Regions from separate parts of the Akkermansia sp. UBA7090 genome, predicted to be linked through region 1. Evidence: riboswitches for the same ligand, from Rfam matches in the RefSeq annotation. Region 1 holds a riboswitch; the other holds the start of a gene.
What was found. A riboswitch is a leader RNA that binds a small molecule or an ion and turns the genes downstream of it on or off. The one in region 1 is predicted to bind cobalamin.
Positions count from the first base shown of each region.

Region 2: it holds a riboswitch for cobalamin, as region 1 does, so the genes downstream of both, B3075_RS00355 (ribonucleoside triphosphate reductase) here and B3075_RS09040 (TonB-dependent receptor plug domain-containing protein) in region 1, are expected to answer to the same signal.

Region 1 is NZ_DKYW01000025.1:177,982-189,788, reverse strand. It holds gene B3075_RS09050 (beta-galactosidase) at 1-521, opposite strand, end outside; gene B3075_RS09045 (extracellular solute-binding protein) at 618-2,735, opposite strand; gene B3075_RS09040 (TonB-dependent receptor plug domain-containing protein) at 2,881-4,887, opposite strand; cobalamin riboswitch at 4,923-5,059, opposite strand; gene B3075_RS09035 (cobyric acid synthase) at 5,406-7,982, shown strand; gene cbiB (adenosylcobinamide-phosphate synthase CbiB) at 7,986-8,969, shown strand; gene cobT (nicotinate-nucleotide--dimethylbenzimidazole phosphoribosyltransferase) at 8,975-10,015, shown strand; gene cobS (adenosylcobinamide-GDP ribazoletransferase) at 10,035-10,775, shown strand; gene cbiR (cobamide remodeling phosphodiesterase CbiR) at 10,772-11,587, shown strand; gene B3075_RS09010 (bifunctional adenosylcobinamide kinase/adenosylcobinamide-phosphate guanylyltransferase) at 11,562-11,807, shown strand, end outside.
Region 2 is NZ_DKYW01000002.1:30,179-41,985, forward strand. It holds gene B3075_RS00340 (SLC13 family permease) at 1-799, opposite strand, end outside; gene B3075_RS00345 (anaerobic ribonucleoside-triphosphate reductase activating protein) at 895-1,629, opposite strand; gene nrdD (anaerobic ribonucleoside-triphosphate reductase) at 1,656-1,850, opposite strand; gene B3075_RS00355 (ribonucleoside triphosphate reductase) at 1,906-4,002, opposite strand; cobalamin riboswitch at 4,158-4,342, opposite strand; gene B3075_RS00360 (phosphoethanolamine transferase) at 4,682-6,406, opposite strand; gene B3075_RS00365 (rubrerythrin family protein) at 6,631-7,179, opposite strand; gene B3075_RS00370 (hypothetical protein) at 7,330-7,884, shown strand; gene B3075_RS00375 (M42 family metallopeptidase) at 8,111-9,238, opposite strand; gene B3075_RS00380 (beta-N-acetylhexosaminidase) at 9,330-10,886, opposite strand; gene B3075_RS00385 (MFS transporter) at 11,109-11,807, shown strand, end outside.

The sequences.
Region 1 (11,807 bases):
ATCTGCAGCGGTTCCAGCATGGAACAGACTTTTTTAAGATAAGCCATGGCCGGTTCCAGAAAGCGGGGGTCCTGGGAACGGACTTTCAAATCTTCATCTTTCAGCAGCCAGCCGGGAAATCCGCCGAATTCCCATTCCCCGCACACATAGGGCCCCGGACGCACGATGACCCACAGGCCTGCTTGTTGGGCTTCCTTGATGAATTCCACAAAATCCAGATTGCCGGAGAAGTCCCATTTGCCCGGTTCCGGTTCATGAGCGTTCCAGAACAGATAAGTGCAGACGGTATTCATGCCCATGGCTTTCATGCGCTGGAACCTGTCTTTCCAGTGCTGGCGCGGCACGCGGGGGTAATGCATTTCCCCGGAAATGATTTTGACGGGCTTTCCGTCCATCAAAAAATTTTCCTGATTAGTGGAAAAGACATGTTTGGCTCCGTCATTGGATTCCGGCAGAGGCATGGGAGCGGCCACGCCAAGATGCCCTGCCAGAAGAAGAACGGGGAAAAAGGATAATTTCATGGTGATGGAATTAATAATTAATTGCAGTAAATGAGATGGGGATTATGATGAAAAACCACCTCCTTTCAATTTAAAAAGAGAGGCGGCCCGGTTTTATTACGGAGCGGAACCATCCTTTCTTTCAAGATGCATTATTTGATGCTTTTCCTCAAACGGAACGCCCCGGCTCCGAGCCTCCAGCGTCTCCCTCTTTATTTCCTCATCCACCCAGTACAGGTGCGACTCCAGAGGATCGTAAATTCTGGGGGAACAGAACCGCGTGGGTGATTCCGGCCAGCGTATCCAGCGCCAGCAGGCGATATGCGTGTAGGGCTCCCTCCAGCCGGGAATCCAGACGCAAAGTTCATGAAGGCGCTGCTGGGCACGGTGAAGGGCCTGTTTCAGGGAATCGGTATCCGGGGCATTGCGTTCCGCATCCAGAGCGGCATCCAGTTCAGCGTCCGACACGGCAACAATATTATTCGTATTGCTTACGGGATTTCCGCGGGCGTCATACGCCAACTCGGAAGAAAATGTTTCATACAGCCGGGGGAACGGCGTCTGCAACGGCCACGCCCACAGAGCCGCCTGATACCGTTTTTCAAAAACCTTACGGGAACAGACACTGTAGGTAAGGGAATCCAGACGCAGGTCCACCCCGCACTTCAGCGCTTCCTGCCGGAGAATGGAACAGACATTAGTCATCAGGGTGGATGAATCCGCAAATGTCAACTCCACCACCAGCCGTTCTCCCCGTCCATTTTTCAGCACGCCGTCAGCCCCCATTTCCCGGTAACCGGCGCGGGCAAAATATTCCATGGCTTTTTTCTTGCTGTATTCCGGCGCTTTCAACGGAAGAGTCAGGTCTCCGTACCCCTCCATGTAGGAACCGAGCCTTCTCATATTCCCGCGGAACAGGGTATCAATCACCATACCCATGTTCACGGAATGCGCCAGCCCGCGGCGGATATCCGGATTTTTCAACAGTTTGTCCGAGCAATTCAGATACAGGCCGTACGGAGGGCAGGCATAATTGGCTTCCTGACTGTATTTATCTATATAGCCCCGGTGCACTTCCGGCTGCTCCAGCCCCGTTTCCCACACCTCCGGCTTGCGGACGTTCATGATGTCCAGATCCCCGCGGCGGAACATTTCTACCGCCCTGTTTTCCATGTTCACAAACACATGCTCCACCTGGTCCGCATTGCAGGAATGGCGGTAATACTTCCTGTCCTTTGCCCACCATTTTTTCACGCGGGCCAGGGTAATGCTTTCACCTATCCGGATTTTAGCGGGAACAGCCATGTAGCCTCCCGTATTTGGAGGGACTTTCCACTGGTAGCGTTCCAGAAACAGAGCGTTGAAATCATGATAAAAACCGGGATGGGCCGGATGAAAATCCGCACAGGCCATGTAAGGCAGCAACGGCCCGCGGGACGGCAGCGTAAGGGCAATGACGGAATCCCCATATACCGTAATCTGGTCATACATGGAACGGAACAGGGTAGTCCAGAACGGGTCCCGGGCAAAACAGGACGTGCGGAGGCAAATATTCAACAGAAAATCCTGCGCTTTCACGGTGCGTCCGTCCGAATAGGCCGCTTCCGGATCCAGATGATAAAAAACGGTTTTTCCATCTGCGGACAGGGCCCAGCGGTCCGCCAACCCCGGAATGGGCCGGAAGGTTTCCGGATGCAACCCCACGAGGGGAAGCCACACGTTGTCAATGGCGGAGTAATTGAAAAAATTTTCACTTCCCGGTCCGAAAGCACGCAACGTTCCGGGAAACGGAGTATTGACCCACAACCGGACCTTCCCCCCCTTGACGGCGCGCGGATCGCCCACCTCCGGCTCTTCCATTCCGGTTTGCCATTCCAATCCGTCTGGCACGTCTTCCAGAGGAAGAAGGCGGATATGGTCTTTCAATAACAGCCTTTTCCTGATGCGTTCCACGGAACGGGACTGTTCCGCCAAACGCCGATCGTCCCCTTCCCCTCGGGAAACGACCAGAAGTTTTTTCTTCCTTTCCCCTTCAGCCAACTCACGGCGCAGCTCCCACTCCACGGCTCTGTTCCAGCGTTCCACAAAACCGTCAAATACGGCAGGCATTCCCCTGCCGTCCATCCGCCCGGAAATCTCATGCCAAACATCCTCTTCCCGCTGGGAAAAGTAGAAGACACCTCCCAGAAAGACGGAAAGGGCCAATGCCCCCAGTATGGATATCCAGCGCAACACAGCTCAGATGACTGCCGCATGTTAACCGATTCCGGGAACTACGGAAAACAGAAAGCCCATCTTCCGCGCGGAACTGTTCACTTCGCCTGAAACAGCCCGCAAAACGGAAGATGGGGGAGCAATCAACAATTAGTAGTGAAAGGAATTAGAATTCGACCGTCACACCGCCGAAGATTCCGAAACCGCGGGCTTCACGCGGGCCGGAGTTATAATCATTCGTCATGATGAATTTCTGGTCAAACAGGTTTTCCAGACGCACATGGAGGGACACATTGTCCGTTGCCTGGTAACGGGCGAACAGGCGCGCCGTAAAGAAATTGTCCAGACGGGCATAGTTGTAGTCCGTGCGTCCCATGGCAGCCGTCACGCCGAAGCCGACCGTCAGCTTTTCAACCGGGGAGGTATAAACCTCTGCGTTGATGGTGTGGCGGGCGGTATTGGCCATCTGGATGGTTTCGTATTTGCCGATGGAATCGCGCTTGGGCATCGTGAAGGTGTAATTGGCATAATAGCCGCTGTTCCACGCGTCCTTGAACTGTCCCTTGAACGCTGCTTCCACGCCGTAGGAAGTGCAGTGGGAATAATTGGTGTAAGTGGTATAGGAATCAGGCCAGGCGCCTACGCTCATGGTGCCGATTTCATCGTCGATACGGGTCCAGAAGCCCGTCACGGAAGCATAATGGCCGTCCGCCAGACGCTGTTCCACGCCCAGGTCGCCGCCCAGGGACTTGGACACCTCCAGATCAGGATTGCCTACATAACCGTAATTGGCCGCATATTGCTCAAAATAGGTGGGCGCGCGGAAACCGGAACCCACAGAACCGAAAATACGGGTGGGAGAATCCTTGCCCGTCACTTTCCAGGAATTGGAATAACGCCACGTAAAATGATTGTTCCAGACGGAATCATGTTCCAGGCGCAGGGCCACGCTGGCGTCAAAGCTGTCCGTGGGGGACCACATTTGCTCCGCAAAGAAGGCAAGCGTGCTTTGCCATTCATCCTTGGCAACGTAATTGTTTTCGCTCATGTAGTCGGAACGGTCCCAGGCCATGCCGGCGATGGTTTTCCATTCCTTGTTCCACGTCAGTGCGTTGCGCCACTCCATCTGAAAGCGGCGGTTGCGCATCACGTTGGGCTGGAAGTCAAATCCGGGAGTATGGCAGGAATAGTCCATGTTGTAATGCCCCACCATGAAGCTGGTGGACCACAGCTTGGAAATCTCCGCATCCACACGCCCTGTCACCAGGTTGCTGCGGTTCTTGTCTTCCGTATTGTACAGATGGGAATCCGGAACGGAAGGCCACTGGCTGTAATCCACATACGGCGTGGGATATTCAAAGTAGGAATCCAGGCGGCGATAGGTAAAGTTCACCTTCACCTTGTCATTGACGTCATAGCCCAGGCGCACGGCTTCCTGCCACTGGCGGAAATCGTTCATGCCTGTCCTGTTGTCATAAATAGCCGGATAGATTGACGGATCGTTTTCCGTAGTTTCAAACCCAACGCCCACAAAATAGGAAAGCTTCTTGATCTTGCCGGATGAAGTGACATAGCTGTTGAAAGAGCCGAAGGAACCGGCCTCCGCAAAAATCCTGGTTACGGGCTCGCCTTCCCCCTCCGGAGTATCCATCGCGACGACGCCGCCAATGGCTCCGGAACCGAAAACGGCGCCCTGCGCGCCTTTCACCACTTCCGCATTGCCCACCGTAAAGAGATTGGTGATGCCCAGCAGCTTGTTGCCGGACATATTGGCATCACTGATGCGCATGCCGTCAACCATGGTCAGGGTGTAGGTCTCCTTGTTCATCCCGCGGATGACGGTATTACTCACGGAACCGCGCTGCCAGGTGCCGCCTCCGTCCAGCGTGAAAACGCCGGGCGTCTGGGAAAGAGCGCCCGTCAGGGTTTCAATGCCCGCCTTCTGGAATTCTTCCGGTTTGATGATGGAAACGGACACTCCGGAGCGATTGTACGGCACGCCCACAAAGTGAGACGCCATGGTCAGTTCCGGCATCACCTGCATGGTTTCCGTTTTGACGGAGGGCTTGGAGTCTTCCTTTTTAGCGGACTCGGCAAGGGAGGACTGGCCTGCGAATGCGCCAAGGCCAACAGCAATAGCGCCCATTTGAAGGGCTTTCTTCGTATAAAGCATGGTTGTAGTGCCTTACGTTCGGTAACTCGCCGAACAGTTGGACAACCTCACAGGCTGGTTTCCTGGCTTGCGAGTCAGGCTCGCTTACAGTGGCGGTACCGCTCCGGATTCACACCGGTATTCCCCATCTATTTCCTGCCCGGCTACGGGCGTCCCTGAGGTCTGTAACCCTTCCCATAAGGGTTCATGGGACGGATGAAATACCAAAGAGACCGGTATGACAAGACAAAAAATTTTTTCTTTGAACATTCCGCCGTCTTAAGAACGTTTCCTCGTTTCAGCGCCTCTCTTTTCATCCCTCTTTTCCATACAGGGCGTTCCATTTTTGTCTTGTCACTCCCGGCGCATACAGGACATGATGCGCTCATGACGCGCCTTGTTCCCACTGTTCCGGGACTGGGAAGATTTCCCGTTTCCGGCGAAGCCTCCGGTTCTGAGGAATTCCGAATTTGCAAGGCGTTTCCTTTCTTTCTCCGGTACGGGCAGACCTTTGGCGCGCCGGTTCCAATCACTGTAGCATGAACGTTTTTTCACATGGCGGAGACTTAAAATCCCTGGCGGCGGAAGCCTGCCGCCCGGAACGGGATATTCTAGACTTCAGCGTCAACCTGAGGCCGGAAGGAATGCCGGAGTTCATCGCCTCAGCGCTGTGGAAGGCCATGGAAAACGCGGTACCCTACCCTTCTCCGGACATGGCGGATTTGCGTGATCTGGCGGCGGTTCATTATGGGATGCCAGCCGGCTGCTTTGCATTTGGGAACGGGGCCAATGAACTCATTCACGCCCTTCCGCGCGCATTAAACCTGAAACAGGCCGTCATTCCGGAACCCGCTTTTTCCGAATACAGGCTGGCCTGCCTGCGCCACGGCACGGATGTTCTTTCCATCCGGACGGAGGAACGGAATTCCTTCCTCCCGTCTCTTCGCCGTCTGGCGGAACAGGCAGCAAACGGAAGCGCCGTTTTTCTGGCGAATCCCGCCAATCCGTCCGGTGGCCTGCTGGACGCAGCGGCCCTGTGCAGGGCCGTTCAGGGCCGCCCTGAAGTCATCTGGATCATTGATGAATCTTTCATGGATTACGCAGAAGGGACGGAATCACTGCTCCGGGAAGCATCCCTCCTGCCCAACCTGGTGGTGCTGCGCTCCCTGACCAAGTTTTACGGCATGGCCGGCGTCCGGTGCGGTTTTTCCATCTGCGCAGCTCCGCTCGCAGAGCGGCTGCGGCAATCCCTGCCCGCCTGGAACGTGAACGCCTTCGCGGCGGCGGCGGTGAGGGCCGCTCTGGAACACCCCTCTTCCTGGGCGGACAGGGAACGCGCCCGGAACCGGGAACGCCGGGATGACCTGTTCCGCAGGCTCTCCTCCCTGCCGGGAGCCGCCGTACTCCCGTCTGAGGCCAACTTCCTGCTCTTCCGCCTGGCAGGGGCGCCTCATGGCCTGGCAGCCCGGCTCCTGAAAAAATACGGCATCGCGCTGCGCGACTGTTCCAATTATCCGGGACTGGAAACGGGCGGCTGGTTCCGCTCCGGCATCCGCACGCCGGAGGAACACGCCCTGCTGGCAGAAGCCTTGCGCGCCGAACTGGCGGGAAACGGCCCTTCCATTATCCGTAAATCGCCCAGACCGGCCCTGATGATTCAGGGCACCTGCTCCGATGCGGGAAAAAGCGTGCTCACGGCAGCCCTGTGCCGCATTTTCCTTCAGGACGGCTACCGGGTGGCCCCGTTCAAGGCGCAGAACATGGCCCTCAACTCCGGCGTAACTGCGCTGGGAGAGGAAATGGGCCGCGCCCAGATAGTGCAGGCCCAGGCCTGCCGCGTTGATCCGGATGCCAGGATGAACCCCATTCTTCTCAAGCCCCATTCCAATACCGGCTCCCAGGTGATCGTGATGGGGCGGCCTGTAGGCAGCATGGACGCGCGGGAATACTTCACGGCCAAAAGGCGCTTCTGGCCGGACGTATGCAAGGCATACGATTCCCTGGCGGATGAATATGAACTCCTCTGTCTGGAAGGGGCCGGAAGCCCAGGAGAGATCAACCTGAAATCAGCAGACGTGGTCAACATGAACATGGCCCACTACGCGCGTGCCAGGGTTCTGCTCGCCGGGGATATTGACCGGGGCGGCGTATACGCCTCCTTTCTGGGAACGTGGATGACATTCGCCCCGTGGGAAAAAGAACTGCTGGCGGGGTTCGTGGTCAACAAATTCCGAGGAGACCCGGATCTGCTGGCCCCTGCGCACAGCTACATGCGGAACCATACGGGCAAGCCCGTGCTGGGCGTCATCCCGATGATGCGGGACATCAACATTCCGGAAGAAGACCGCGCCACGCTGCCCCCTGGCCACGGGGAGCACGGGAAACATGCGGATTGCCTGGATGTGGCCGTGGTCATGCCCGCCCACGTCTCCAACTTTACGGACTTCGCCCCGCTGGCGGCGGAACCGGACGTCCGGCTCCGCCAGGTGCGGACACGGGAAGAATGGGGAAATCCGGACCTGGTCATCCTGCCCGGCACTAAAAGCGTGGCGGCGGATCTGGCCTCCCTCCGTTCCGCCGGGCTGGAAGACCTCATCCGCCGTCATGCCGGAAAAGGAAAATGGATTCTGGGCGTCTGCGGGGGGCTGCAAATGCTGGGAACGGACATTCTGGACCCGCTGCACATGGAATCCCCGGAGGAGCGCACGCCGGGGCTGGGGCTGCTGGAACTTTCCACCACCTTCGCCGCCGCCAAAACCCTGCTCAACGTGCGCCGGGCAAGCACGCCGCTACCTACTCCCGCCGCAGGCTATGAAATCCACCACGGTGTTACCCGTCATCAAGGAAGCTGCGCCCCCATCATGTTCCGGGAAGACGGTTCCCCCTGCGGCTACGGCAAAGGCCGCATCTGGGCCACGTACCTGCACGGCATGCTGGACGGAGACCAATTCCGCCGCGCGTTCATCAACATGGTCAGGAAAGATTCGGGGCTGAAGGCCAACCCAGCCCTGCACACCGCTTATGACCTGGACGGAGCGCTGGACCGTCTGGCGGAGGTAGTCCGGAAACATCTGGATCTGAAAACCATTTACCGAGCTCTCCAACTGAAACGCTGACCCATGTTCCCGTGCCCGTTCATCCTGCCTGCGGCCTTCCTGCTGGATATTCTGGCGGGAGAACCGCCCAACAGGCGCCATCCCGTCTGTCTGATCGGCCGGTGCGCGCGCCGCATGGAAACACTGGCGAGGCAGAGGTGGGGAGGAACTTTTCATGCGGGAATGGCGGCGGCGCTGGCAACCTGTATCCCTGCATGGTTCGGATGCGCGGCGCTCTTCCTCCCCTTTTCCTTATTATCCTCCCTCCGTGCATTCTGGATTCCGTCCGTTCTGGTCATTTACATCTGCATGGCCCCGCGCAGCCTGGCCGAGCATGCCCGGAACGTGGAAAACGCCCTGCGCAGCGGGAATGATGGAGAAGCCCGACGCTCCGTCTCCATGATCGTGGGGCGGGATACGGAACGGCTGGACCGTCACGGCATGGCCAGAGCTGCCATTGAAAGCGTGGCGGAAAATCTGACGGACGGCGTCTTTTCCACCTTGTTCTGGGCCGCCGCAGGCAGCCTGGCCGGGGGCTTCTTCGGCGCGGCCTTTGCCGCGCTGACGCACCGCGTTTTCAATATTCTGGACGCCATGTGGGGAAAAAAGAACGACCGGTACAGACACTTCGGCACCTTTGCCGCACGCACGGACGATGCTCTCAATTTCCTACCCGCCCGCCTCATCCTGCCGTGCATTTCCCTGGCGGCCCTCTTCGTGAAGAAAACTTCCGCCCGGAGGGCGCTCACCACGGGCTGGGCCTTCCGCCGCGCCCATGCCAGCCCCAATTCCGCCTGGAGCGAGGCGGCTTTCGCGGGCGCGCTGGGCCTCCGCATCGGCGGCCCGGTCTCCTACAAGGGAATTCCCGCGGACTATCCGTGGATAGGAACCGGGCGCACGGAAGCTACCGTCAGCGACCTGGCCCTGGCCATACGCCTCATGTGGATGACCGCCGCCGCGGGCACGGTGCTCTTCACCCTCATCCTCTTCTTTATTCCCTACTTCTGACCATTATGAACAAACTGCATATTCCCCCGCTGGACGAACAGGCTGCAAAAGCCGCCCTGGACCATCAGAAAATACTGGCCAAGCCCCCCCTCGCCCTGGGGAAGCTGGAACCCGTAGCCATCCGGATTGCCGCCATGACCGGCAACCCCGCGCCGCGCCTGAAAGACAAGGCTGTGGTCCTCTTCGCCGCGGACCACCACATAGCCGACCACGGCCTCAGCCTGACGTCCACAGACGTCACTTACATCCAGACCCGCAACTTCCTTCAGGGCGGGGGCACCATCAACGCCTTCACGCGCAACGCGGGAGCCCGGCTCTCCGTGGTGGACGTGGGCGTGAATTACGACTTCGGCGATCTGCCGGGGCTGGTGAAAAGAAAAGTCATGCACGGCGCCAACGACTTCAGCAGGGGCCCGGCCATGACAAGGGAACAGGCGATGGAATGCCTGCAAGTGGGCATTGACATGGCCCGTGAAGAAAAAAGCAAAGGGCTGGACATCGTGGCCGCCGGAGAAATGGGCATCGGCAATACGACGCCCTCCTCCGCTATCGTGGCCGTGCTCACGGGAACCCCGGTGGAAACCGTGACGGGACGCGGTTCCGGCGTCAAGGGGGAAGTCATCCGCAAAAAAATAGAGCTCATTGAACAGGGTATCGCCTTGAACAAACCTGACCCCTCCGACGCCATCGATGTGCTGGCGAAAGTGGGAGGACCGGAAATAGGAGCCATGGCCGGACTGATGCTGGGCGCGGCCTCCCTGCGCGTCCCCATCGTCATTGACGGATTCATTGCCGGGGCGGCGGCGGCCATCGCCCAGGGCATCCGCCCGGAAGCGGCGCAATACTTCATCGGCTCCCACAACTCCGCGGAACCTGGGCATCAGCTCATTATGGACCACATCGGCGTCACCATGTACATGGACCTGGGCCTCTGCCTGGGGGAAGGCACGGGGGCTGCCCTGTTCTTTCCTCTGCTGGACGCCGCCACGCGCGTGCTGTCTGAAATGAAAACCCTGCCGGAGCTGGACATTACCGTTCCGCGCTGACCCCAGCTTTCCCGTATCTATGGCTGTCATCACCACCATCCGCTCTGCCTTCGGCTTTCTGACCCGGCTTCCGGTAGGACCGTGGCCGCTGCAAAACGACCTGAACGGCATCTCCGCATGGCTCCCGCTGGTCGGACTCGTCGTGGGAGGGCTGGCGGGCGTCCTGACCTGGGCGGCCACCCTGCTCTTCCCCCCCCTGGTCTGCGGCGTCATCGGCTGCGCCTGCTGGGTAGCCGTCACGGGCGGACTGCATCTGGACGGAGTGGCGGACTGCGGGGACGGACTGCCCGTGGAAGTGCCGAGGGAACGCCGGCTGGAAATCATGAAAGACTCCCGCCTGGGAACCTTCGGCGGCACGGCTCTGTTCTTCAACCTGGCATTCAAGGGAGCCGCTCTGGCGGCTCTGGCGGCCTGCGGTTCCTGGGAACTTCTGCTCACGGCATGCGCTCTTGCAGGATTGCTGGCCCGCAGCCAGATCTTCATCGCCATGCGCTTTCCGGGCGCGCGCCCCGGCGGCATGGGGGAAGCTTTCAAGCAGGGGACGCGCCCCGTTCACGCCCTGATAGCCGCCGCCGTCACTCTGGCTGCCTGTGCGCTGGCAGGATGGCACGGACTGTACGCCCTGCTCGCCGCCCTGGTCGGTTCCACGGCGTTGCTCCTGTATGCCCGCCGCCGCCTGGGCGGCGTCACCGGGGATGTGTTCGGCTGTACCGTGGAATGCACGGAATGGATCGTCCTGCTCACCTTCTGCACCTTATGAAAACTCCGCACAAATGCCGCGTTCCGGGCCTCAACATCGGCTGCACCTCCTTCATCATCCCGGACTACTACGTGCCCGCCATCAGGGAATGCGTCCATTACGCGGATGATGTCGCCCTGCTCCTGCTGGAAGCCGGAGACTGCGGCAAAGAACTCATTACTCCTGCGGAAATACGGGAACTGGCCGGCATCGCCGCGGATGCCGGGGTCAAATGGAACGTCCACCTGCCCACGGACGGCGGTTTCGCCACGGAAGAATCAAGCCGCCGCTATACGGAAAACATCATCCGCGCCATTGACCTGACACGGGAACTGGAACCCCACACGTGGGTCATGCACGTGGTTACGGATCATATTCCCGGCCCGGACATGCGCCCCCACCTTACGGAGCGTGAAACGGAACGCATCCTCCGCAGCCTGGAGCAAATAACGCCCCATTTGCCCGCTCCGGAATGCCTGGCCCTGGAAAATCTGGAACGCCACCCGACCGACTACCTGGACAAACTGGTCTCCGCCACTCCCCATTCCCGCTGCTTTGACATAGGCCATGTCTGGAAGGAAGGCCTGCGGCCGGAAAAACTGCTGCCGCTCTGGCTGCCGGACATACGCATGTGCCACCTGCACGGGCTGGAAAAACGGGACCACAAATCCCTGCACCACATGCCCCCCGCCACGCTGGACGCCATCCTGCACCCCATGTGGGATATCCGATTCTCCCCCCCCATTACCCTGGAAGTCTTCAGCCTGGACGACTTTCTGAACTCCCACCAGGCCATGCTGGAATCCCATGAACGCTACATCACCAAACACTGACGCCAATACCGCACGCATGACGCTCGTCCTGGGCGGCATCAGAAGCGGCAAAAGCCAATACGCTGAACAAATAGCCGCCGGATTCGGGGGAAAAATCCTGTACGTCGCCACGGCGGAAGTGTGGCCCGGGGCCGGCTCCATGGAATACCGCGTGCGCAAGCACCGGGAACGCCGTCCTGAAAGCTGGCTCACGCTGGAATGTCCCCGTCATGTAGCTTCC
Region 2 (11,807 bases), on a different contig from region 1:
TAGCCGTGTTGCTCATAAACATGGAGAAAAGGGCCGTTACGGACATCAGCCCCAGAAGCACAAATTTGGGATTGGTTCCGAAGGGTTTCAAAAGTACTTTGGCCAGGTTCATGTCCAGCCTGTATTTGGTCGCGGCCGCAGCCAGGAAAAAGCCGCCCAGGAAAAGCATGATGATGGGATCCGCAAAGGTGGCCATTGTGGATTTTTGCTGCATGGTGTTGACAAATTGCAGCCCCTGGATGCGCGAGGTTATTTCCTTGCTGTACAGGCGTCCGGCCGCGGTCTTGAGCTGGGCGGCTATGGATTCCTGCCTGACGGCTTCTTCCGTTTTTCCTTCACGGGACAGTTCCTGCGCGTTCAGATCTATTTTTTCATAAGCGTCCATGAGCTGGAACCCCAGGGTCATCCTCACTTCTTCCGCGTCCAGCTTGGTTTTCTTATTTAGCCGGGTTTCAACATTTTCCTTCAGTTTACCGACTATCTCCGGATTGATCCCTTTGCCTATGGCGTCATCCAGAATGGAGGATACCGCCGCCTTGTCATAACGCTCCGGCATCAGGAATGAGAGAGAGCCGTTGGAGACGCACAGCAGGGACAGGGTAATGACCATCACGGAGGTGGTCCAGATAGGGATGGGTTCCAGAATCCAGAAAAGCGCCGCCATGACGAACATGGCGATAACGCGGATTTCAATAGGGCTTAATTGGATTCCCCATGAAGCGAAAGGCAGGAAGAAGACGACTCCTGCGGCGGCCAGGCTGATAGCTGCCTTGAGCAGCTTGTTTTGGGTTTCACTCATGAATAATAGTTGGTGATATGGTTGGCGGGCGGAAGGGTACTCCCGATTTTACAAATAGAAACTTTTATTTGAAAAAATTATGTCAGAGGGGACGGCTATTGTTTTCCAGAGTTGGAGCCGGGCGTTTTCTCCGTGATGGGGAAGTTGCGCAACCCTATGGGGATGTGCGTATTTAGCAGGGATAAGTCAATCATCCGTTCAGGAGCACCGATTTGGCCGAGCGTTTCCTCTGTATTAAAAAAGTTCTGGAGGTAGTAGGTTCCTTTATAGCCGCGCGACGTCAGATCCCCGCTGATCTGGTTGATTTCCTTTTCCCCGAGAAGGCCGGAGTGGATTGTCGTCCGCACCTCAAACGGGAAATTTCTGTTGATCAGATAATCCAGCGTTTGAGTGAAGAAGGGAAATAAGTCCGGACGCCCGGTAATGGAGCCGAACAGTTTTTCCGGCGCTTTGTAATCCAGTGCAATATAGTCGCAAAGCCCTTCTTCCACCAGCGTTTTCACCACGCCGGGCCGGGTGCCGTTAGTGTCTATTTTGACTGCGAAGCCAAGCTGCCGTATATTGCGGCAGATAGGGATGAGGTCGGGACACAGCGTACACTCGCCGCCGGACAGGACTACTCCGTCCAGAAATCCCACCCGATCTCTGAGAAAATCAAGGTAGTCCGTCCGGTCTCCGGCGGGAGAATCCGTTCCCCTGACCAGAGAGACGTTGTAACAGTACTGACAAAACAAATTACAGCCTCTCAGCCAGAAGATGCAAGCCACCTTATTTGGAAAATCCAGCAAGGTGAGCGGCGTGATGTCTGCTATGCCCCGACCCGTTCCCATCGACTTCGCATATGTTGTTGGGAGAATTATCGCGGCTGTTCCGTTTGGGCGGAGCAGGAGCAGGGGCGGCCCGGTTCCACGAAGTGGACGCGGTCATGGAACTCGCCCTGTTTGCCGGCATTGAAAGTTTCCACAGGGCGGTGATAGCCCATGACGCGCGTGTAAACGGTGCAGCGGGTCCGGTCCTGTGCGTACTTGCTTAATATTTCCTGTTTGGTCATTGTCGTATTGATGGTTGGGTTTTGAAAGTCGGGCGTCTATTGGGAAAGAGGATTTTTATTCATGCCTGTGGATATGAAGCAGCTCCTCATCGCAGAAGGGGCAGTATTCGTGCTCCCCGCGCAGGTAGCCGTGCTTCTCGCAAACGGAGAAGAGGGGGGTGACGGTGAGGTACGGCATGCGGAAACGGGTCAGCACTTTGCGGACAATGTCCCGGCAGGCTTCCGGGGAGCTGATGGCTTCGTTCATGTACATGTGGAAGACGGTTCCTCCCGTGTAGCAGCATTGAAGTTCATCCTGAAGCTGGAGCGCCCGGAACAGGTCGCTCGTGTGGTCCACGGGAAGCTGGGAACTGTTCGTGTAATAACGCTGCCCCACGGGGCCGGCCTGGATGATGTCGGGATAGCGTTTCTGGTCTTCGCGGGCGAAGCGGTGCGTGGTGCCTTCTGCGGGCGTGGCTTCCAGGTTGTACAGGTTGCCGGTTTCTTCCTGGTATTCCTGCATGCGCAAGCGGATGAATTCCAGAATCTCTTCAGCAAAGACCCTGCCTTCTTCAGAGGTGATGTCCATCGTGTCGTTGGAGAAATTGCGCAGCAGCTCGTTCATGCCGTTGACGCCAATGGTGGAGAAATGGTTGCGGAAGGTGGGCAGGTAGCGTTTGGTGTAGGGATACAGGCCGCGGTCATACATTTCCTGAACGAAGGCCCTTTTCTTTTCCAGGCAGGATTTGGCCAGGTCCAGCAGTTCTCCCAGCCTGGCGAACAGGGCCTCCCGGTTTTGTTTGAACAGGTAGCCCAGCCGGGCCAGGTTGATGGTCACCACGCCGATGGAGCCGGTCATTTCCGCGGAGCCGAAAAGGCCGCCGCCGCGTTTAAGCAGTTCCCGCAGGTCCAGCTGGAGGCGGCAGCACATGGAACGCACGGCATCCGGCTTGTAGGCCCGTTCGTCAGGCACGCGTTCCCCGTGTTCATTGACGGTGTACTGGCTGCCGATGAAGTTCTGGAAGTAGGAGGAACCGATTTTGGCGGCGTTTTCAAACAGGAGAGGCACATTTTCCCCTTCCCAGTCAAAGTCTTCCGTGATGTTGACGGTGGGGATGGGGAAGGTAAAGGGCTGTCCGGTGCTGTCCCCTTCCGTGAGAACTTCGTAAAAGGCCTTGTTGATCAGGTTCATTTCCTTTTGGAAATGCTTGTAGGTCAGCTCCGTCAGCTTGTTGGCGCCGCGTTCTCTCGCCAGGGCGAGCAGGTTCGCGTCTTCTATTCCTTTAAAGAGGTGTTCCCCTCCGCTGAAGGGGGCCTGGTCCCGCAGGTCGCGCGGCACAGTCCAGTCAATCGTGACGTTGGTAAAGGGAGACTGTCCCCAGCGTGAGGGCACGTTCAGGTTATAGACGAAACTGCGGATGTCTTTCTTGATGCGGGGAAAGTCTGTCTGGTCCTTGAAAACGTAGGGCGCCAGGAAGGTGTCAAAGGAGCTGAAGGCCTGGGCGCCGGCCCATTCGCTTTGCAGGATGCCCAGAAAGTTCGCCATCTGGCCCAGGGCTTCCCGGAAGTGGCGGGGCGGCCTGCTGTTCACGCGGCTGCGCACGCCGTTGAATCCTTCATTGAGCAGGTTGCGGAGGCTCCATCCGGCGCAGTATCCGGTCAGGCAATCCAGGTCATGGATGTGGTAATCCCCTTCCCGGTGCGCGGCTCCTTCCCGTGCGGAGTAAACCTGGTCCAGCCAATAGTTGGCGATCACTTTGCCCGCCGTGTTGTTGATGAGCCCCGCATTGGAATACGTGGTATTGGAGTTGGCGGCAATGCGCCAGTCGCTTTGGCCGATATATTCCTCTACCGTCTGCTTGCAGTCCACGTAGGTATTGCCGGAATAAAGGCCGCCAAGCTGTTCGCGCTGCATCTTGTGCAGGAAACGGTAGGTAATGAAGGCCTTGGCCGTGTCAAAATATCCGGAGCGGAACAGGGCGCGTTCAATCATGTCCTGAATCTCTTCTACATGCGCGCTGTCCTGATGGCTCAGCTTGGCTTCCACCTCTTCATAGATGGAACGGTTGTAGGCGGTCCCGGAGCTGTGGAAGGCTTTTCTAATGGCCTCTTCAATCTTATAGCCCTGGTATTGTTCCTTTTTCCCGGAACGTTTGATGATGCTTGTTGCCATGGTGGATGTCTCGCTTGGAAAGAGTGGTGACCGCTCATCCGCGAGCCTGGGCAAAAGCCTGGAAAAACCATAGGCAGGGGCCGGCTGCATGCGCGCATCCCCGGAAAGGGGGCATGCTGGAGACCTGTGCGTATGTTCATCCTGTCCGCGGGATGGGGATACGGCAGCATCAGGTCGTCTTCTGGCTTCCGGTGCGACATGTGATGGGGACTTCCCGGCTGCCTGGGCAGCCAGTGTCCGGTCCATCGTCTACCGGTTACAGCGGCGCGTCCGCGACGGATTTTCACCGTCTTCCGTTACCTGCGCTGGAACGCAATGAACCACAGAAAGAGACATCCCGCAAGAAAAATGTATAAATAATGTGTTAAATAATTATTTATATACTATATATAGTATATGAAGGCAGAAAAATGATTGATAACACAGCTTTCTTTTCCGTCATGGCGCCATAGATGCCCCGGCGTTCCTTTTCTGGTCCGGGGGAGAGCGGGAAAGCCGTCAACGGAGAATCTTTTGAGTGGTATGCGGGGCGGTTTGGGACGAGGCTTCTTCCATTCGGTCCGCTGCCGGCTGGGAAGCGGAGGCGCGCCGTGTGCGGGAGTGCCTCGGCCCTTCATTGCAAGTCCGGGTACGGTGGAAGCCTCCGCCTCCTGTTGTTTCTCGCGTGGCGGCCTCTTTTTTACGGATGCGGTTGCGGCGGTGCGGGAACGGGCAGCCATTCCGCCAGCGTTTCCGGCTGGAGGGGGACCGGAGTTTCCCGCGCGTCCGGAGAAGCCAGGTTCAGCTCGTTTCTGACGATTTCCGACCGGATGGAAGCCAGGGAAAGAAGGGTATGGAAGATGTGGTCGTGGGAGACGGCTTTCAGCCGGTTGGCTTTCAGGGCGCGCACCATGTCCGGATAGCGTGAGGCGAAAGCGTCCGAATACCAGATGAACATGGCAGGCCGGTAAACGGGCGGCAGAATATGGCCCTGGAACATTTTTCCTTCCTCGCCCAGCGCTACGCCGTGGTCGGAACAGTAAAAATAAATGGCGGGCCTGTTCTTCAACAGTGCAATCATGCGGTGAATGGAGGCATCCAGGTCCACGATGGAATTATCATAAGCATTGACGGTTTCTTCCAGATGGGCCTTGGGGTCGTCCATATTGCAGGATGCCGGGGTAAAACGTTCCGCCTGCGGGGGGTAGCTGAACGCCATATGGCTTCCGTTATTGTAAATGATGTAGAGCTGCCTGTCGAGGCCGTGGCGTTTCAGGGATTTCTCCATGACCAGGGAGGTGCGTTCCTGCATCATTCCGGGCGTCTGGTGCTGGGGCGGCGTCTGTTCCCGTCCGCGGCAGCTCCGTGTCAGGATGCCCAGGGAATAGTCATGAATGGAATCTCCGCTCAAATCCATGATGCGGACAGTATGGAACCCGTGTTTGTTGAACAGGTCAATGAAGGATGAGTGACCGGGGGCGCGGCGGCGCAGTTCCGCGTCCGTAAACATGCCGATGGCTGAAATTCTGGTCACAATGCCGAAGGAGGTGGCGTGGGGGAAGGAGACGACGTTGGACTCTCTGGAAAGCCGGGGCATCGTATTCCGGTGGTACCCGTTCAGGGGAAGATGGTCCGCCCGGACGCTTTCCCCCATGTGGAAAACCACGGCCAAGTCATCTGGGGCTTCGCAGCGGGAAAGGGGTTCCGCGCTGGACGGCAGATTCCGCAATGTGTTGAAACGCCCCGCATCCTGGGTGATGTATTCGTCCACCAGTTTGTACGTCATTGTGAAATCCACGAGAGGCCAGCCTTTTGCTTTGTCGGACGTATAATAAAGATAAAGGGGTTCCGAGCTGTAGGAGGCTGCCGGAATGCTCAGCAGCAGAAGGGCCCCGTACAGGCTCCAAATGCATGTCAGTGCGCCCCATGTGGCTTTTTGGCGCAGGGAACGGCGGCTCCAGTAGATGGCCAGGTAGATAAACCCGGTCAGAAGCAGTGTCCCTGCAATGGATGCGGGGGTACAGAAAGCACAGGCTTCCCGGAAATTGGTCTCCGCCATGCTGGAAAGCACGGAAAGGTTCAGGGTCAATCCGTACCGCATCTGCATCATGTACAGGCCCGCATTAAACAGGATAATGACCGGAAGAAGGACATAGGCGGTGAAGCGGTATTTCAGGCAGAAAAGAATGGTGCCGCAGAGCAGGGATGCGGAGCAGGCGATGCCCAGGCAGCTCATCAACAGGCTCTGGCCGTCGTTGAGCACATAGGGATTAGCCGCCAGAGCCGCCGCAAGTCCGGCCGCCCAAAGACATCGCATGCGGCGGGGAATGAACGCGGAGCGCAGAGCCTGGCAGATAACGGTCAACAGGCCGTATGTGGACGGATACCGTTCTGCGGAACCGGCGGATGCATGGGGAGGGATCATCGCAAAGAAGGGATAAAATTCTTCCTGCTTAAAGCGGGGAGATATTATAAGGGTTTCAAAATGAATCGCAAGCAGAATATGGGAGAAGCTTTTCCCGGAGTGCCCCGCCTCCGTAGAAAAGAGAAGTTTTCTTTCATGGACTGCTCTGGAAAAACAGAAAACCGCCCGGGATATTCCGGGCGGTTTTCAGGTGCCGTGGATGGTCCCCGGCATTCAAACGGAGTTTATCCGATGACAAGGAATTTTTCAGCCTTGGCGCCGCAGAGGGGGCATGCGTCCACGCCTTCCAGAGATCTGAAGGTATCTCCGCAAACCAGGCATATCCAGTATTGCCTGGGCAGGGAACTGGTGTCTCCGCTTTCCAGGGCTTTCAGGGCGACGGAATAAAAATCGGCATGTTCTTTTTCCGCTTCCGTGGCCCACGTGAAGGAGCGGACGGCGGCTTTCTGCCCTTCCTCTTCCGCCACAGCGATGAATTCCGGATACATGCTCTCGAATTCATGGGTTTCCCCGGCAATGGCGGCTTTCAGGTTTTCCGCGGTGGTCCCTACATGGATCTGGATATCGATGGGTTCCATGGTTGCCCCCAGCTTTTCCAGAACCTTGTTGTGGTTGGCGGCGTGGACGGATTCCGCCTTGGAGGCGGCTTCAAACAATTTCTGAATAAGGGGCTGCCCTTCCTGGGCGGCTTTGGCGGCATAGGCCGCGTAAGTGGCGGAGGCGGTGCTTTCGCCCGTAATGGCAGCTTTCAGGTTTTCTATGGTTTTAGTCATCGGAGGTGAATTTATAATAATTCTAAAAAGATGCAACTGAAAAAATCCTTCGCGGGAGGAAAAAATGCAAATCTTTCTGCGGCATCACGGGAAGCCGTTACACAATGATTCATTGACGCATGCATGGCGAGCCTGTACAACAGAAACGTTATGAAGAGCATTGTAACAATTAGTTCGGCATGTGCCCTGGCATTTGCAGGTATGGCTTCCGCCCAGGATGCCCCGGCTCCGGCGCCCGCGCCGGCCGCTGAAACCCCTGCCGCGCCCGCTGCGCCGGCTGCTGAAGTTTCCAAGGAAGCGAAGGAAGCCGCCGATCAGATGCTGGCGTTGATGAAGGAAATGTCCGCCACGCTCAGCACGGTGAAGGACAAGGCTACTGCAGACGCGGCTGCGGAAAAGATGGCGAAGATTAATGAAAAGGGAGAAGCCCTTTCCAAGAGCGCCCAGAAGGTCCAGGCTGAAATGGATGCCGCCATGCAGGCGCGCCAGGCCGAGCTTCTGCCCATTTTCATGGGCATGATGACCGACATGCAGCGTTTGCAGCAGGCCGACTTTTACGGAAGCCAGGCTCTGAAGGACGCCATGAAGCAGACCGGCGCTGCCGGTCCGGAAGAAGATGTGGAAGTGGAGGAAGAGGTGGAAGTGGAAGCAGTTCCGGCCCCCGCTCCCGCTCAGAAGGAAGCGTCTGCCCCCGCGGCCAAGTAACTTTCTTTTTCAGGATTGTTTCTCCTCCGGCATTGCAAGATGCCGGAGGATTTTTTTATGGCAGGGCCGGCTGAAAAGGCCACCGGAGGTATGACTCAGGCGCCTGCGGTATGACTGGCTGAATGGAGGGCCGTGCCCGGAACACCTGAAGGCGGTTGAAAACAGGCAGGCCGCCTCCGTTTCCGGGGCGGCCTGCCGGGTGATGATGGATTAATGGCCAGATTTGTTATTTGGCCTTTTTCTTCTTGGCGGCGGCTTTGGTAGCTTTGGCAGGTTTTTCCGCCGGGCATTCGTTGACGGAGTTCCAGGACCAGTCCCATTTGTCCACGTTCATGGCACAGGCAGTCAGGAGCGCTACGGAAGCGTCCAGGTCGTCCTTGTGAGCCATTTCAATAACCTGGTGCACATTGCGGGTGGGTACGGAAATAGCCCCGGCAATGGAGCCGCCCGGAACGAATTTCTGCATGGCGCCGGCATCCGTGCCTCCCGCCGGCAGCATTTCCGTCTGCCATTTAATTTTGTGGGCGTCTGCCATGGCCTTCATGAACTTGACCATGCGGCGGTCTGCAATGACGGAACCGTCATACAGCTTGATGGCGGCGCCTGCGCCCAGGTGGGAAACCTGGTCATGCGCCGGGGTTCCGGGAATGTCACAGGCGATGGTGACGTCCAGGGCAATGGAGAAATCCGGCTGGATGTCCAGCGTGCCGGCCTGCGCGCCCCTCAGGCCCACTTCTTCCTGAACGGTAAAGGCGGCCACGAAGTTGCAGGAAGGCTTTTTCTTGGAAGCTTTGATGGCGCGGAGGGCTTCAATCAGCACGTAGCACCCGGCGCGGTTGTCCAGGGATTTGACGTTCACGCAATCCCCCATTTCCACCAAATCCCGTTCGCGGGTAACGGAGTCGCCCACGGAAACGTATTTTTCCACTTCCTCCTTGCTCATGCCCAGATCAATGAAGAAGTCGGTCACTTCCGGCAGCTTGGTGCGTTCCGCCGGGGACATGACGTGGATGGGTTTCACGCCCATGACGCCGATGAGGTCTTTTTTGCCGTGGACGATGACGCGCTGGGCCGTCAGCGTCTTGGCGTCAAAGCCGCCCAGAGGCAGGAATTTGATAAACCCCTTGTCGTCAATGTGGCGGACCATAAACCCGATTTCATCCATGTGGGCGGCGGCCATCATGGTCTTTTCCGTGTTCTTGCCTTCCACGATGGCAATCACGCTGCCCATGTTGTCTACGCGCACGGCGTCCACCAGCGGGGCCACTTCCTGAATGATGAAATCGCGGATTTTGTCTTCAAACCCCGGAGCGCCCGGAGTCACGCAAACCTGACGAAGCAGTTCCAAATTCATAATGCCGTCAATGTAATGGTTTTCATGAAGGTTGGCTAGCCCATAATGCGGCCTTCGGAATGGAGACGCCGCAGGAGACCGTCCGCCGCGCTTAACGGCATTCCCGGGTAATGACGGCATCCGGCCGTGCGGGGGCTCCGTTATCCGGCCTTTTGTAGTTGACGTTATGGGCGTCCAGAAAAGGAAGCTGGCGGTCGAGGCGCTTACGGAAATCCTTCTCGTTTTTCTGATCCTTGGGGGTCCAGGCTACTTCCGCAAGCGCCAGGGCGCGGGGGAAGACGTGGTATTCCCATTTCGGCAGGTTAGGGATGTATTCCGCCCAGATGTTCGCCTGGCAGCCCAGCACCTGTTTTTCCCGTTCCCGGGGCGTTCCCTGCGGGACGGGGTCCAGCCCGTAAACGCGCTGCCAGGTCAGGTTGTCGTTATTGATGGTTTCATACTCCGGCGCTGAGGGTTTGCCGGGCCCCTGGTCATAGTCAAAGTACAAGTGGCTGTTGGGCGTCATCACCACGTCGTTGCCCTGTTCCAGAGCGTGCCGCGCGCTGTTCGGCATCCAGCTGCGCCAGACCATCATGGTGGCGGTGGGGGAGAGGCCTCCTTCCTGGATTTCATCCCAGCCGATGAGCCTTTTTCCGCGGCTGTTGATCATTTTTTCCACGCGGCGGATAAAGTAGCTCTGGAGTTCATGCTCGTTGGCCAGGCCGTTGTCCCTCATGACCTGCTGCGCCGTGGGGGACTGCTTCCACTGGTCCTTGGGGGCTTCATCCCCGCCGATGTGGATATAGGGGCTGTCCGGGAACAGGGCGCACACTTCGTCAATGACGTCTTCCAGAAAACGGAAGGTTTTTTCCGTGGGAGCGAAGGTGTAGGGATGCACGCCCCAGGTCTCCTGCACCTTGGGCGCATAGCCCGGAATGTCCGTGTTGCCCAGTTCCGGATACGCGGCAATGGCGGCGGAGGCGTGGCCCGGCATTTCCACCTCCGGAATGACGGTAATGCCGCGGTCTTTGGCGTACCGCACCACTTCCCGGATTTCTTCCGGAGTGTAATGGCCGGAGTAGGGCGCGCCGTCCGCCTTGTTGCGGTTGCCGATGACGGGGGACTGCGCCCGGGCGCCTCCCACGGTGGTCAGCCTGGGGTATTTGGAGACCGGGAGCCTCCATCCCTGGTCGTCCGTCAGGTGCCAGTGGAGGGTGTTGAATTTGTACCTTTCCATCAAATCCAGAATCTTTTTGATGTCCCGCACGGGCATCATGTGGCGGCAGCTGTCCATCATCAGGCCGCGCCATGAGAAGCGGGGCCGGTCCTCCACGTCCAGCCTGGGCAGGGCCGGATCTCCATTCCTGTCGGCAGCGACGCTTTGCACAAGGGATTGAAGGGCATACAAAGCGCCATTCACGGAACTGGAGGCAATGGAGATGGAATCCGGCGTTACGGCAAGGCGGTAGCCTTCCCTGCCCAGGGACGCGTCTTCCGTAAAGATGATGTCCGCTTTGTTTTTAACCAGCACTGTATTGATTCCATTATCGCGGAAAATCCGTTCCGCCTGCCTGGAAAGCGGATTTTCTTCCGGGAGCCTGACGCCGTTTTTCAGGGAAAAGCCGCTTTCTCCGGTTTGGGCGCGCAGGGCGGCGGGCCGGGGAATCATATGGGGCGTTTCGAGAACCGGAGCGGACGGGGCGCCCCAGCAAACAGAAAACAGGCTGACAACCGTGGCAGGAAAAATACACTTGGAAATCATAGCGTACGTAAATACGCGGCATTTTCCGGAAAAATTCCGTTTCGGGGTTATTTTTGCAAATGCAGAGAAAACCGGCATATGAAAATAGCGGTTGTTCCGCCCGGGCGCCTGTGAGAGTATTCCCGCGCTATGAATGAAGCCGCTTCCCCCCGCATCAGGAAGACGATGGTATTTGTGCTGCTGGCGCTTTTTCTGGGCCAGTTCGGAAGCGGTGTGTATGATCTCATTTTCAGCAATTTCCTGCGTGATGCCCAGCATCTTGACGTGGAGATGCGCGGACTGATTGAATTCCCCCGGGAATTGCCCGGCATCCTGTCTCTTTTTGTGGTCAGCCTGCTTTTCATGTTTAATGAGGTCCGCATGGCCGGGGTGGCGTGCCTGCTGATGTTCGGCGGCATGTACGCGCTGGCTTTCTGCGGCGCCGGAACCAGCCTGTGGACTTTGTCTGCGTGGATTTTGACGGTGAGCCTGGGTCAGCATATCCTGATGGGCATGATTGACACCATTGTCATCCATACGGCGAGGCCGGAAAACCGCAGCCTGCGGCTCGGCCAGATGAAGGCTCTGGGAACGGCCGCCGCGCTGCTGGGCGCGCTGTGCGTGTGGATCAAGTGGAAATTCAATCAATCTTTTGCCGTGGACTTTTTCGTCACGGGGGGCGTGTGCCTGTTGGCGTCCCTGTTCCTGAGCCGGGTGAAGACGCCCGTCTTCCCGCAGCGGCGCGGATGGAGGCAATGTTTCGTCTTCAAGCGCAGATATGCCGTTTATTATGGATTGGAAATTCTGCACGGCATCCGCAAGCAGCTTTATCTGACCTTCGGTTTCTGG